One region of the Serratia sp. Sp408 genome, then DNA from elsewhere that is predicted to be linked to it. Evidence: predicted binding sites of a transcription regulator. Region 1 holds the regulator's gene; the other holds the start of a gene.
What was found. The regulator PurR, encoded in region 1, represses purine synthesis genes. The targets are predictions, from matches to a motif close to CANGCAAACGTTTGCNTG.
Positions count from the first base shown of each region.

Region 1 (7,813 bases):
TCTTTGAGCAGCAGCGTTGGCAACAGCAGCAGGGCGCTGATCGCCAGCAGCACGGCAAAAATGGCGCGCCAGCCCATGTGATTCAGCAGCCAGGCTCCGAGCAACGGCGCCAGCGCTGGCGACAGCGCCACCAGCGGCATGATGGTAGCGAACACGCGATGGGCGGCGCCCTCGCGATAGCGATCGATAACGATCGCCTGCCAGGTGACCGCAGCGGAACAGACGCCGATCGCCTGAATAAAGCGCAATGACCACAGTTGCATCGCGTTATCGGCCCACAGCATGCCCAGACAGCCGATGCCAAATAGCGCCAGTCCCATCAGCAATACCGGCTTGCGGCCGAGACGATCGGAGAGTGGCCCCCAGAGTAATTGAGCAAAGGCAAAACCGGCCAGGAAGATACTGAGGCTGGCGCTGATGGCGCCGGCAGAAATCTGCAATTCTTGCTGCATGGCGCCAAAGGCGGGCAGGTACATATCGGTGGCCAGGTAGCCGAGCATGCTCAGCCCGGCGAGGTAAAACATAAATCCAAAGTTTCGCATGGTATTTCTCGTTGATGCTGTTGTGCAGGTTTTTTTTAGCGTCGCAAGTGTATCTGGCTGGATCTCTGCTTGTGAAACGGTAATATTTGCAAGCTGCTGTTAAAAAAATTGAAGGCAAAGCGATGTGGTCTGAATATTCCCTTGATGTGGTCGACGCCGTGGCGCGTACCGGCAGTTTCAGCGCGGCAGCGCAGGAACTGCATCGCGTGCCGTCAGCGGTGAGTTATACCGTACGTCAGTTGGAGCAGTGGCTGGCGGTGCCGCTGTTTGAACGGCGCCATCGCGACGTGGAGCTGACGCCTGCCGGCGCATTGTTTGTTCAGGAATCGCGCGCTGTCATCAAAAAAATGCTCGACACCCGTCGTCAGTGTCAGCAGGTGGCCAACGGCTGGCGCGGCCAGTTGAAGATCGCCGTCGATATCATCGTCAAACCACAGCGTAGCCGGCAACTGGTGCTGGATTTCTACCGTCATTTCCCGGACGTCGAGTTGCGGGTACAGCCGGAAGTGTTCAACGGCGTGTGGGATGCGCTGGTGGACGGGCGTGCCGATATGGCAATTGGCGCAACGCGCGCGGTGCCGACCGGTGGCGGCTTTGCCTTTCGCGACATGGGTTTTATGAACTGGCTGTGCGTGGTCAGCGCCAGCCATCCGCTGGCGGTTTTGCCCGGCCCGCTGGATGACGATCGGCTGCGGCCATTTCCCTCCCTGGTGCTGGAGGACACCTCACGCACCTTGCCCAAGCGCGTCACCTGGTCTTTGGATAACCAACGGCGGTTGCTGGTACCGGACTGGGTATCGGCGGTGGACTGTTTGCGTGATGGCTTGTGCGTCGGCATGGTGCCGGCACATCGCGTATTGCCGTTGATTGAGCAGGGGGAACTGGTGGCGTTGCAACTGCCTGAACCGTTCCCGCCCAGCGCCTGTTGCCTGACCTGGCAGCAGAACGCGCAGTCGCCGGCGATGGCGTGGTTGCTGGATTATCTCGGCGACAGTGAAACGCTGAATCAGGAATGGTTGAGCGAGGTGATATTGCCGGAGTAGCGCAATCGCGCCCCCCGGCCGGTGCTTTAGCGGCGGTAATCGACGAACGGGCCGTCGGCGACCGAGCGGCGTTCGATCAATTTGGGGTGTACTTCAATGACCTGCGATTCTTCGCGTTTGCTGATGATGCGATCCAGCAGCATGGTAAATGCCATTTCACCAAGACGCTCTTTTGGCTGATGGATAGTGGTCAGCGCCGGGGTGAAGTAACGCGCGTTGCGTACATTGTCATAACCGATCACTGAAATATCCTGCGGCACGCGCAACCCGAGCTCGTCGGCAGCGCAGATTGCGCCCATGGCCATAATGTCGCCGCCGCAGAACACGGCGGTCGGGCGCTGTTTTTGCGACAGGATCTGGTGCATGGCCTTATAACCGGACTCCGGCTCGAAGTCGCCCTGGACAATCCACTGGTCACGGATGTCGATATTGGCTTCCTGCAATGCCTTGAGGAAACCCTGATGACGGCCGCCGCCGGTGTTGCGCGACAGTTGCCCGGGAATGGCGCCGATGTCGCGGTGGCCACGTTCAATCAGATAACGGCCTGCCAGATAGCCACCTTCGAAGGCATTGTCGATGATGGTGTCGGTGAAGTCACCGCGCGCGGCGCCCCAGTCCATCACCACCATCGGGATGTTGCGATAATCTTCCAGCATGCCGAGCAGTTGGTCAGGATATTCGGAGCACATCACCAGCAGGCCGTCGACGCGTTTTTGCGCCAGCATCGCCAGATAGGCGCGCTGTTTGTCCAGATTGTTATGCGAGTTGCACAGAATCAGCGTGTAGCCCTTGCTGTAACAGCTGTTTTCCACCGCTTCAATCACTTCAGCGAAATAGGGCGCTTCGCTGGAGGTTGCCAGCAGGCCAATGGATTTGGTGTGATTGACCTTCAAACTGCGAGCAACGGCGCTTGGGGAATAATGCAGCTCTTTAATGGCAGCCCAAACGGCCGCCTTGGTCTCTTCGGCGACGAAACGGGTCTTATTGATGACGTGCGAAACGGTGGTGGTGGAAACGCCCGCGCGTTTGGCCACATCTTTAATCGTTGCCATGTAAAGAATGACTCCTAAACCCACATGTATTTAGCATGTAAGCATGTTGTTAATCGTTTGCCTACGCAGATCCTTCTCCAGAGTCACGAAAACTTGGTTTTTAGTGTGGAAGTCGTCAGCCACTTGACCTGGAGGGACTCAATTGCCGGTGCGCAGCAGTGAACTGCGAATTTTGTCGCATATTGAGCAAAAGTGGAAGTGCTAATCAACATTATAAGCGTGGAATGATAACAAGATTTTATTGGGGAACTGTGGGAAAATGATTTGACGCACCAATACTGTGGATTTTATGCTTGGCGCAGATTATCTGATAAGGAGTTTTTGATGGATACCGATTTAAAAATGTCTTTGTTCACCACCCTGGGTGCATTGGCGATGATTATTGCCTTCAGCTTCACTGCCGCATTGAACTGAATCCTGACTTAATCAATAAAGGCGCAGCTCAATATGAACTGCGCCTTTTTATTTATTGCCGCGTATTGGCCAATTACGCCAGGTTTTCCGCTACGAACGCCCAGTTCACCAGCGCCCAGAAGTTTTCCAGATAGTTCGGCCGCGCATTGCGGTAGTCGATATAATAAGCGTGCTCCCACACGTCTACCGTCAGCAGCGGCTTGTCCTCGCCGGTCAGCGGGGTGGCTGCATTCGAGGTATTAACGATAGCCAGCGAACCGTCGCTTTTCTTTACCAGCCAGGTCCAGCCGGCGCCAAAATTGCCTACCGCTGATTGTGTGAACGCCTGCTTGAACTTATCGAAGCTACCGAAGGCCCGATTGATTGCTTCTGCCAGTTTACCGTTTGGCTCACCGCCGCCCTGTGGCGACAGGCAATGCCAGTAAAAGGTGTGGTTCCACACCTGCGCGGCGTTGTTGAAGATGCCGCCGCTGGCGGTTTTAACGATCTCTTCCAATGATTTGTCTTGAAACTCGCTGCCGTCGATCAGCGCATTCAGGTTAACCACATAAGCGTTGTGATGTTTACCATAGTGGTATTCCAGCGTTTCTGCCGAGATATGCGGTTCAAGCGCATCTTTGGCATACGGTAGAGCAGGTAGTGTAAACGACATTGCTTTCTCCTTCTTTTATATGGCGCCAATCTGGCGTTCCCATCCGGGGACTTTGGCGAACGAATCGCCAGTAACCACTCTTTTTTAGAGGTTATTAATGGTAGCAATTTCCCGACAGGAAAAGGAGTTAAAGCGTGCTAAATCGGGGCAAAAGAGTTATGGCAAGAGAGAAGGGAACGGCACGATGGCGGCCGGGCGAGGCCGCCATCGTCTTGTTGCGTCAGCGAATGGTTTTTGGCGTCATCACGCGGCGGGCACCGACGTAATGATTTTGCCAGTAATCATTATCAAGCTGGCTGATGCGGATTTCCTCCCCGGTGCGCGGCGACTGGATAAATTTGCCGTTGCCCAGATAAACCCCCACATGGTCAGCCGCGCCGCGGTTATTTATGCGAAAGAACACCAGGTCTCCGCTTTCGAGTTCGTTCTTCTTGATCGGCGCCGCATCCCGCAGGTGGAACATTTCATTGGCGGTGCGCGGCATCTTGATTTTCATCACGTCCTTATAGGCGTAATAAATCAGTCCACTACAATCAAAGCCGGTGCGTGGTGAAGTACCGCCCCAGCGGTAGGGTTTGCCCATCTGGTTCATCAGTTTGGCCATCGCGGTCTGTTTGGCGTGCTGATAACGTTTTTTATGCGCAGCGCTGAGTTTTAGCGGTTTTTCATCATGCAGCAGATTTTCGTTACGCAGCCGCTTGGTGGTGGCCAAACCCGCAGTGCGGTGGCGACCATAACCTTTTTTATAGCCTTTCTTCGGCGGCGTAACGCGAATTTTGGCAACCTGCGTGGTTTTACGCGACGATTTAATTCGACTGGTCTTCTTTGCCGTTTTTATGGTCGATGTTTTGCGGGTTTTTAACGCGGTCGTCTTTTGCGGTGTAGTGACTTTGGCTTTCTTGGCCGCCTTGAGCGCTTTCTTTTTCTTGCGATCGTCCGGGCGTGCCTCATTAACATGGGTTTTACGCTGCTCAGCGGCAACGCGAGCCTGTGGCGCGGCATGCGCCAGATTGAGAAACAGCTGTGTAAACAACAGCACAAAGAGCGTAATAATTAAACGCATGTTGACGTTACCAACCTTGGCCCCGAAACAAACTACGAAAGAATGACAGTATTCCCCAAATACGCCATATAAAACAGCGGAGAACCTATAAATAATAATCCATATTGTGAGAAAACGTTAATGGCATTTTTAATCAACGCAAAAAACGCTGCCGAATGGATGAAAAATGGTCTGCGACGCGACTGGCTGGGGATTAAAGCTGCAGCACTTGGCAAAATATATTAGTGAAATGGTCAGATTAAAAATGTTATTCTGAGTGTATGTTTGATCGAAATGGCGTTGCCGACGCTGCGCGGTCGGTGCTGGCAGAATGTCCTTGCAAAAGATGGCGTTTTTTTGCCAGCCGCCCAGCCGCTACAATAGCGGATGTGATGCATGTTGTAGCCCTGAGATGGCTTGAGGAAGCAATAAAATGACGACGATTGAAAAAGTTCAGCAACAAATCGCTGAGAACCCGATTCTGCTGTACATGAAGGGTTCACCAAAATTGCCAAGCTGCGGCTTCTCCGCTCAGGCCGTTCAGGCGTTGTCTGCCTGTGGCGAGCGTTTTGCCTACGTTGATATTCTGCAAAACCCCGACATCCGTGCCGAACTGCCGAAATACGCCAACTGGCCAACCTTCCCACAGCTGTGGGTGGACGGCGAACTGGTTGGCGGTTGCGATATCATCATCGAAATGTATCAGCGTGGTGAGTTGCAGCAGTTGATCAAGGAAACGGCAGAAAAATACAAAGAGCAGGAAGACCAGCAGCCATAACGGCGGTTTCCTGTAATGACAACGGGCGGCGTATATCACATACGCCGCCCGTTTTTTTATCGCTCAGTCAACGTTGCCGACGGCCAGCGGCCAGCCGCCGAGGCGTTTCCAGCGATTGACCAGCTCGCAGAACAGCAGGGCGGTTTGTTCGGTATCGTACAGTGCGGAGTGTGCCTGGCTGCTGTCAAACGCCATGCCGGCGGCGATACAGGCTTTGGCCAGCACGGTTTGCCCGAGCACCAGCCCGCTTAGCGCAGCGGTATCAAAGGTGGCAAACGGATGGAACGGATTGCGTTTCAATCCGGCGCGTTCTGCGGCGGCCATCAGGAAACTGTGATCGAAGTTGGCGTTGTGCGCCACGATAATCGCCCGGTTGCAGCCCTGATCTTTAATGCCCTTGCGCACAGCCTTGAAAATGGCGTGCAGCGCATCGTATTCGCTGACCGCACCGCGCAGCGGGTTATGCGGATCGATACCGTTGAAGGCCAGCGCTTCAGGTTGCAGGTTGGCGCCTTCGAACGGTTCAACGTGGAAATGCAGCGTTTCGTCCTGCTGCAGCCAGCCGTCCTGGTCCATTTTCAGCGTGACGGCGGCTATTTCCAGCAGCGCGTCGGTGCGGGCGTTGAAGCCGGCGGTTTCGATATCTATTACTACGGGATAAAACCCACGAAAACGACCACACAGGGCGTTAAGATCACTTTTTTCGGCCATCAGTTTCTTATCTTCATCGAATGCAGCGCGCATTATGACAAATTTTGTGCCGCCTTGCAGGCGGTTATCATTCCTGGATAAAAAAGGGCGCGGTAAGCGCCCTGAAACTCAGTTGCCGAGGCCGTGACCGGCGTGCTTGTTTTCGATCAGCTCGATTTTATAACCGTCTGGATCTTCAACGAAGGCGATGACCGTGGTGCCGCCTTTAACCGGGCCAGCTTCGCGGGTCACGTTGCCGCCGACGTGGCGAATGTTGTCACAGGTGGCGGCAACGTCATCAACGCCCAGCGCCAGGTGGCCGAACGCGCTACCCATTTCGTAGCTGTCGACGCCCCAGTTATAGGTCAGTTCAATCACGGCGCCTTCGCTTTCATCGGTATAGCCGACAAACGCCAGCGAGTATTTGTATTCGGTATTTTCGCTGGTACGCAGCAAGCGCATGCCTAATACCTTGGTGTAGAAGTCGATGGAGCGTTGCAGATCGCCGACACGCAGCATGGTATGGAGTAAGCGCATAATTTCCTCTGATTGCAGGTTTTGCCGTGCTTGGCGGCAGATAGTGTGAAGCAAAAAACAGTATAGCGTTGTCGTATAAGGGAATTCAATGAGGGGGCCGGTATAACGACGTGGCGCATTGATTGGCGCGCGGTCGGCAGATTCACCGACCACGCGCGTGGTCACTTACAGCGTTGGGTAATCGGTATAACCTTGCGCACCGCCGCCGTAGAAGGTTTCCGGCTGCGGTTCATTCAGCGGCGCGTTCTGTTGCAGACGTTCCGCCAGATCCGGGTTGGCGATGTAGGCGCGGCCAAACGCCACCGCGTCGATAAAGCCTTTTTCGATCAGGGTTTCGGCTTTTTCGGCGCTGTAGGCACCGGCACCGACGATCACCCCTTTGAAGCGGGCGCGCACCGCATCGCGGAAGGCATCGGAATACGGTTTGCCGCCGGCCCAATCCGGTTCGGAAATATGCAGGAAGGCAATATTGCGCTTGTTCAGCTCTTCTACCAGGTACAATGCCGCTTCTTCCTGATCTTCGCCATTATCCAGCCCGTTGAACGGACCGAGCGGTGAAATGCGGATGCCGACGTGCTCGGCGCCCCATTCATTGATGCTGGCGTCAACCACTTCCAGCGTCAGGCGGGTACGGTTTTCGATGCTGCCGCCGTATTGGTCGGTACGCTGATTGGAGGCCGGCGCCATAAATTGATGCAGCAGATAGCCATGCGCCGCGTGCAGTTCAATGTAGTCGAAGCCGGCTTCGCGCGCATTGGCGGTGGCCTGGCGGAAGTCGTTGACGATGCCGGGGATCTCGGCGGTTTCCAGCGCGCGCGGCGTTGAAGTCGGCACGCGTACCCAGGCGCCGGTTTCGTCACGCACGGTAGTCCGGGTGTCGGCATTGATCGCCGAAGGCGCAACCGGCGCCTGTTGGCCAGGTTGCAGACTGTCGTGGGAAATGCGACCTACGTGCCACAGCTGTACGGCGATATGGCCGTTTTTATCATGCACCGCCTGGGTAATTTTTTTCCACGCAGCGATCTGCTCCGGGGTGTGCAGCCCCGGCGCGCCGGCATAACCT
Region 1 is NZ_JBXUFT010000001.1:1,194,708-1,202,520, forward strand. It holds gene punC (purine nucleoside transporter PunC) at 1-542, opposite strand, end outside; gene punR (DNA-binding transcriptional activator PunR) at 665-1,585, shown strand; gene purR (HTH-type transcriptional repressor PurR) at 1,612-2,637, opposite strand; gene cydH (cytochrome bd-I oxidase subunit CydH) at 2,962-3,051, shown strand; gene sodB (superoxide dismutase [Fe]) at 3,125-3,703, opposite strand; gene AC2AXP_RS05695 (C40 family peptidase) at 3,924-4,766, opposite strand; gene AC2AXP_RS05700 (Grx4 family monothiol glutaredoxin) at 5,179-5,523, shown strand; gene rnt (ribonuclease T) at 5,587-6,267, opposite strand; gene gloA (lactoylglutathione lyase) at 6,343-6,750, opposite strand; gene nemA (alkene reductase) at 6,916-7,813, opposite strand, start outside.

Region 2 (7,813 bases), on a different contig from region 1:
CCAGTTGCCCGGTGAGCGCCGAACCAATGACGAACGCCAGTGAGCCCCATAGGCGCACTCGCCCATAATCCATGGAAATCTGTTTTTGCCAGGTGGCGGCTAATGCGTCAGTCAGCGGTACCAGCGGCGAGAAAAACAGGTTAAAACCGGCGATCACCAGCATTAGCCAGCCCCAGCCATTGCCAAAACAAAAGCCGACCGCAAAGGCCAGCGTCAACAACGCCAGGATGCGTAATGCGGTAACCAGATTCGACGGATCTTTAACCCGTGGAGCGATCAGTAAACTGCCAAGAAAACGTGCTACCAGTCCGGCCCCCAGCAACATGCCGATGGTATCGGGTTCCAGCCCTTCGCCTTTTAACCAAACGCCCCAGAACGGCAGGAAAATGCCATAAGAAAAGAAATAGGTGAAATAGCTGAGAGACAGCCAACGCGTTGATTGCAAAACCATGTTCCCTCCGGTGTGTGGGCGATACTTTGACAGAGCTCACATCGGCTAGCAATCATGATTCATATCCACCGAACCATAGTGTCGATCAGTTCACACTTTGCCGGATATCGGCGTAAAAAAACCCGCCGCAGCGGGTTTGGTTCATCCCAATGGAACTTATGCGTAAACCGGCAGGCGGGCGCAGATATCCAGGACTTTCTGTTTGGTGCGTTCGATAGTGGCTTCGTCGTTGATGTTGTCCAACACGTCGCACATCCAACCCGCCAGCTCGCGAACTTCCGCTTCCTTGAAGCCGCGACGGGTTACCGCCGGCGTACCGATACGAATACCGGAGGTCACGAACGGGCTCTTCGGATCGTTTGGCACGCTGTTCTTGTTAACGGTAATATTGGCGCGGCCGAGGGCTGCGTCCGCTTCTTTACCGGTCAGGTTTTTCTCCACCAGATCCAGCAGGAACAGATGGTTGTGGGTGCCGCCGGAAACCACTTTGTAGCCGCGCTCCAGGAACACTTCGACCATCGCCTTGGCGTTGTTGGCCACCTGCTGCTGGTAAACCTTGAACTCGGGCTCCATGGCTTCTTTCAGCGCGACGGCCTTGCCGGCGATCACGTGCATCAGCGGGCCGCCCTGCCCACCCGGGAACACCGCGGAGTTCAGTTTCTTGTACAGATCTTCGTCGCCGCCTTTCGCCAGGATCAGGCCGCCACGCGGGCCAGCCAGCGTCTTGTGCGTGGTGGTGGTAACGATATGCGCGTGCGGCACCGGGTTCGGGTAGACGCCAGCGGCGATCAGACCGGCCACGTGCGCCATGTCAACGAACAGGTAAGCGCCGATGCTGTCAGCAATTTCACGCATTTTTGCCCAGTCGACCACGCCAGAATAGGCGGAGAAACCGCCGATGATCATCTTCGGTTTGTGCGTCTGTGCCTGCTTGGCCAGATCGTCATAGTCGATTTGGCCTTTTTCGTCGATGCCGTAAGGCACGACGTTATACAGTTTGCCGGACAGGTTGACCGGAGAGCCGTGGGTCAGGTGGCCGCCGTGCGCCAGGTTCATGCCCAGAATGGTGTCGCCCGGCTGCAGCAGCGCGGTGTAGACAGCAAAGTTGGCCTGAGAACCGGAGTGCGGCTGAACGTTGGCATAATCCGCACCGAACAGCTGCTTGGCGCGATCAATAGCCAGTTGTTCAACGATATCGACGTATTCGCAGCCGCCGTAGTAACGCTTGCCCGGGTAGCCTTCAGCGTATTTGTTGGTCAACTGGGAACCCTGAGCCTGCATGACGCGCGGGCTGGTGTAGTTCTCAGAGGCAATCAGCTCGATGTGCTCTTCCTGACGCACCACTTCTTGCTCCATTGCGCGCCACAGTTCGGCATCGTAATCGGCAATGTTCATTTCACGCTTTAACATCCGGCTTCTCCTGACTTGAATCCCGCTAACTAAAAAATCACCAAATAACTACCCGTTTGGGTTCTGGGCAACAGTGTAAACTGTTTTCACCTGTCGAAGATAGGTCTTGACAGAGGTTTTTACGCAAACGATTGGCTTTAGCTGCGACAAGGCTTTGATCCACCAAATGCGCCCGTTATTCAACGGACATTTCCTCATGCCGCCAATGCGTTTTTTTCATGTTCTGTGAAGCCGATCGGTGATTAACAAACACATAACAAAAAAGCGGGTATTTACAAGCCTGACGCAACCTTATAAGATGCATTTAAAATGCATCATTATATAAAATCGGAACATAGCACAAAGGAGTGCCACCATGCTGGATAGCCAAACCATCGCCACCGTAAAGTCCACCATCCCCCTGCTCGCCGCCACCGGGCCAAAGCTGACCGCGCATTTCTACGATCGCATGTTCGCCCATAACCCTGAGCTGAAGGATATCTTCAATATGAGCAACCAGCGCAACGGCGATCAGCGCCAGGCGCTGTTTGACGCCATCTGCGCCTATGCCGGCAATATTGAAAATCTGGCGGCGCTGCTGCCTGCGGTTGAGCGTATTGCGCAAAAACACGCCAGCTTCAACATTCAGCCAGAACAGTATCAGATTGTCGGGACACATCTGTTGGCAACGCTGGACGAAATGTTCAGCCCGGGACAGGAAGTGCTGGACGCATGGGGTAAGGCTTACGGCGTATTGGCCAACGTATTTATCCAGCGTGAAGGCCAGATTTATCAGGAAAGTGCTACCGGAGACGGCGGCTGGCGCGATCGCCGCGCTTTCCGCATCGTGAAAAAACAGCCACAGAGTGAGGCAATCAGCAGTTTTATTCTGGCGCCGGTCGACGGTGGCCGCGTGGTTGACTTCAAGCCGGGCCAATATCTGGCGGTGTATATCAACCACCACAGCATTGAACACCAGGAAATACGTCAGTATTCACTGACCGCCGCCCCTAACGGCGAATTTTATCGCATCGCGGTAAAACGCGAACAGCACGGCATCGTGTCCAACTTCCTGCATCAGCAGGCAAAAGAAGGCGATGTGATTGAGATAGCACCGCCGCACGGCGACTTCTTCCTCGACGTTTCACCGTCGACGCCGGTGGCGCTGATTTCCGGCGGCGTTGGCCAAACGCCGATGCTTGGCATGCTTAACGCGTTGTACAACAATCAGCACCAGGCTGAGATACATTGGCTACACGCGGCGGAAAACGGCCGCGTCCACGCTTTTGCCGACGAGGTTGCCGACCTTGCAACACGGATGCCGAAGCTGAGTCGCCATGTGTGGTATAGCCAACCGAGCGAGAACGACGTTGAAGGCCGTGATTACCAATCACGCGGCCTGATGGATCTTGGCACCGTTCGCGCTTCGCTCGATAACCCGTTGATGCATTACTACTTCTGCGGCCCGGTGGCGTTTATGCAATTTGTCGCGCAACAGTTACTGGCAATGGGCGTTAACGTCGAGCGCATTCACTATGAATGCTTCGGCCCGCACAAGGTGCTGTAACTACCGCGCAATACAATAAAAAACGGGCCGACGTGGCCTGTTTTTTTATGCCGGAAGGGGTGACTTAAATGGCCTCTTCGTCCTGCTCGCCGGTACGGATACGCACCACCCGCGCCACGTCAAACACGAAGATCTTGCCGTCGCCAATTTTGCCGGTCTGCGCAGTTTGCATGATGGTTTCAACGCAGGTATCGACAATATCGTCGGCCACCACAATCTCGATTTTCACCTTGGGCAGGAAGTCGACCATATATTCCGCGCCGCGATACAGTTCGGTATGCCCCTTCTGCCGGCCAAAGCCTTTAACTTCGGTCACGGTCATGCCGGTAATGCCGACTTCAGCCAGCGCTTCACGCACGTCATCCAGTTTGAACGGCTTGATAATAGCGTCGATCTTTTTCATCTCGTTTCCTCGCGCCTATCCACTAGGCTGTTTTCTGGTCATTTTGCGCCAGGGCAGTGCTCGGACGTCTCACGTACTGCCTGTACGCTGTGGCCCTGCGCGCTGCCCGCACCCAAACTGACGGCGACAATGACGCCTAGTGAATAGGCGCTTCAATTACCAATTTTTGCGGCCAAAGCCGGAGGTGATCGGATAGCGACGATCCTTGCCGAAGTTCCGGGCGGTGATGCGCGGCCCGACGGCGGCCTGACGACGCTTGTATTCGTTGATGTCCACCAGGCGGATCACTTTGCGCACGATCGCTTCATCGAAACCGGCGGCGACCAGATCGACCACCGACATATCGCGTTCGACGTAACCTTCCAGAATGGCATCTAAAATATCATAAGGCGGCAGGCTGTCCTGATCGACCTGATCCGGCGCCAGCTCGGCGGACGGCGGACGATCAATCACCCGCTGCGGGATCACATACGACACGGTATTACGGTATTCCGATAGCTTGAACACCAGGGTTTTCGGTACATCCTTCAATACGTCGAAGCCGCCAGCCATATCACCGTACAGCGTGGCGTAACCCACCGCCATTTCGCTCTTGTTGCCGGTGGTCAGCACGATGCTGCGCCGTTTGTTCGACAATGCCATCAGCACCACGCCGCGGCAGCGCGCCTGCAGGTTTTCTTCGGTGGTATCGCGTTCGGTGCCGGCAAACATCGGCGCCAATTGGCCCATAAAGGCGTCAAACATCGGCTCGATGGAAACAACGTCAAACTCGACGCCGAGTATCTCGGCTTCTTCCTTGGCGTCGGCAATGCTGATATCCGCGGTATAGCGGAACGGCATCATCAGCGCCTGCACTTTTTCCTTACCCAGCGCATCCACCGCAATCGCCAGCGTCAAGGCCGAATCGATGCCCCCCGACAGGCCCAGTACCGCGCCTTTGAAACCGTTCTTGTTGACGTAGTCGCGCACCGCCAGCACCAGCGCTTCGTAGATTTGCGCCAGCTGCGGCAATTCGGCGGCAGGCGCAGTCATTGGCACCACTTCACGCTCGTTGAACTGCAACAACGTCACCTGTTCGGCAAACGCTGCCAGGCGGTGGGTCATATTGCCTGCGGCATCAAAGACCTTTGAGCAACCGTCGAAAATCAGTTCGTCCTGCCCGCCGATCTGGTTCAGGTACACCAGCGGCAGATTGGTGCGCCGGCAGTGGCCGGCCATCAGCGTCTTGCGGATATACGGCTTTTCCCGGTTATAAGGCGAGGCGTTAATCGACAGGACAATTTCAGCGCCGGCGGCTTTCGCCGCGTCAATCGGCTCGGGGAACCACAGGTCTTCACAAATCAGCAGACCGAGACGGTAGCCTTTCAGCTCCACCACGCAGCTTTCCTGCCCCGCGTGGAAATAGCGTTTTTCGTCAAACACGCCATAGTTCGGCAACTGCTGCTTGAAGTAACGCGCCCGCAGCTCGCCGTCGGCGAACAGCGACAACGCATTGTATAACTTGTCGCCTTCCCGCCACGGATGGCCGACCAGGATCGCGACCTCGCCCGACGCCTGTTGCAGGCGGTTAAGCTGCAGGTCGCAGCGCTGATAGAAATCGTCACGATACAGCAGGTCTTCCGGTGGGTAACCGGACAGCGCCAGTTCGGTGAACATAACCAGATCGGCTCCCGCCTTCTGCTGTTCCTGCACGATTTGCAACATGCGCTCGCTGTTGCCTTCAATATCGCCCACCAGCAAATTCAGCTGGGCTAACGCAATGGAAAGTGATCTGCTCATATTTCTATGGTCTGTTTCCAGGTCATGTGTTGCGAACCTGCCGAAGCACGTTCAGGAAAAAACATCATTCTTTAAAATCGTTGGCGTCAAGTTCATGACGCGATAACAACTTATAAAACTCGGTGCGATTGCGGCCTGCCATGCGCGCAGCCTGGGTCACGTTGCCCTTGGTAATTTGCAATAGCTTGCGCAGGTAATGCAATTCAAACTGGTTGCGCGCCTCGACAAAGGTCGGCAACGCGGTGTTTTCGCCTTCCAGCGCCTGCTCCACCAACGCTTCGCCGATCACCGGCGCCGAGGTCAATGCCACGCACTGTTCAATCACGTTGACCAGTTGCCGCACATTGCCCGGCCAACTGGCGGTCATCAGGCGTTTCATCGCATCGGTAGAGAAACTGCGCACGAACGGTTTGTGTCGTTTGGCCGACTCTCTCAGCAGGTGATTGGCCAGCAGTGGGATATCCTCGGCACGTTCGTTCAACGCCGGAATTTTCAGGTTCACTACGTTCAGACGGTAGTACAAATCTTCACGAAATTCATTCTTCGCCATCGCTTTCTGTAAATCGCGATGGGTGGCGGAAATGATGCGTACGTCGATATCCAGATCGCGGTTGCTGCCCAGCGGCCGTACCTTGCGCTCCTGCAGCACCCGCAGCAGTTTGACCTGCAGCGACAGCGGCATATCGCCGATTTCGTCGAGGAACAGCGTGCCGCCGGCCGCCGCCTGGAATAGCCCTTCTCTGCTGCTGACCGCGCCGGTAAAGGCCCCTTTGGCATGACCAAACAGTTCCGATTCCAACAGCTGTTCCGGCAGCGCGCCGCAGTTGATGGCGATAAAGGTTTTCTTGGCCCGTGGGCTGGCGCCGTGAATCGCCTGCGCCAGCACTTCCTTGCCGGTGCCGCTCTGGCCATTAATCAGCACGCTGACATCTGACTGCGCCACCATTTTCGCCTGCTCCAACAGACGCAGCATGATCGGGCTACGAGTGACGATGGCTTCACGCCAGCTTTCGTCACCGGCCGGTTTTGACAGCGACAGCGCATCGTCGATGGCTTTATACAGCGCATCGCGATCGACCGGCTTGGTCAGGAAGCTGAACACCCCCTGCTGGGTTGCCGCGACGGCATCGGGGATAGAACCATGGGCGGTGAGAATGATCACCGGCATGCCCGGTTGATGCTTCTGGATTTCGGCAAACAGCGCCATACCGTCCATTTCATCCATACGCAGGTCGCTGATGACCATGTCGATTTTTTCACGCGCCAATAGGCGCAGCGCTTCCTGGCCGCTTTCAGCGGTGGTGACATGGAAACCTTCGCTGGTCAGGCGCATCCCCAGCAGCTTCAACAGGCTGGGATCATCGTCAACCAATAATAAATTGGCCGGTTTGCGGGCTGTCATTGCGCTTTAGGCTCCTTATTGGCAGGTGGCGGCGCATAAGTGTCTTCCGGTTCAACCGGCAGCGCGGTGCCCTTTTCCGTTGCGCCTTCCGGCTCGGCCGGTTTGGCCGTAGCGCTCGGCTTGGCCTGACTGGCGGCATTATCGGGGATCTCACCCTGCATTTGCTTACGGGAAGAGAGTTGACGCTCGATATCCGTCAGGTTTTCCAACTTGCGTGAGGTATCCTGCAGTTGGCTTTGCAGCCGAGCCTGGCTTTGGCGCAGCGTATCAATCTGGCTGTCGGTTGCCTCTTGCAGATGCTGATAGCGGGCTCGTTCATCGAACAGCGAAATTTGCAGCACCTGCTGTTGCCGCCACAATTGCAGCAGCGGCCGCAGCGTACTCGGGAAGTCCAGGCGGTAGTGGTTCAGACGATCGATCATCTGGCGGCGTTCCGCCGACGTCGGTTCGGCGCTGCCCAACAGGATGCTTTGCTTGAACATGCCATCCCAGGCGGTGCCGGGAAGGGTTTTTGCCAGGGTACGTGCCTGGGTGGAACCGATCCGATCGGCACAGTCCATGGCACGCAGCCAGTATAGGGAATTGTCCAGCGCATCCTTGTCGTTGAGCTGCCACAGGGTATCGCACGGTGCGATACGGTAGTCGACAACTTTGCTATCAGGAATCGCTTCCTGCTGCTGCGGCTCGAGACCGCTGCTGACGGCGCGATCGGCGCAGCCGGCTAACAAAAACGGGGCAAAAAGAAGCGTGCCCAGAAAAGAAAGTGGACGCTTGCCGAGCGGTGCGCGCGCAGTAGCGCGCGGGGAACGTTCGATCTGGGTC
Region 2 is NZ_JBXUFT010000006.1:88,473-96,285, reverse strand. It holds gene AC2AXP_RS17370 (3-phenylpropionate MFS transporter) at 1-451, opposite strand, end outside; gene glyA (serine hydroxymethyltransferase) at 608-1,861, opposite strand; gene hmpA (NO-inducible flavohemoprotein) at 2,217-3,407, shown strand; gene glnB (nitrogen regulatory protein P-II) at 3,472-3,810, opposite strand; gene AC2AXP_RS17350 (NAD+ synthase) at 3,967-5,589, opposite strand; gene glrR (two-component system response regulator GlrR) at 5,654-6,991, opposite strand; gene qseG (two-component system QseEF-associated lipoprotein QseG) at 6,988-7,813, opposite strand, start outside.
Region 2: the regulator PurR is predicted to act here: its motif matches at 1,982-1,999, upstream of glyA (serine hydroxymethyltransferase).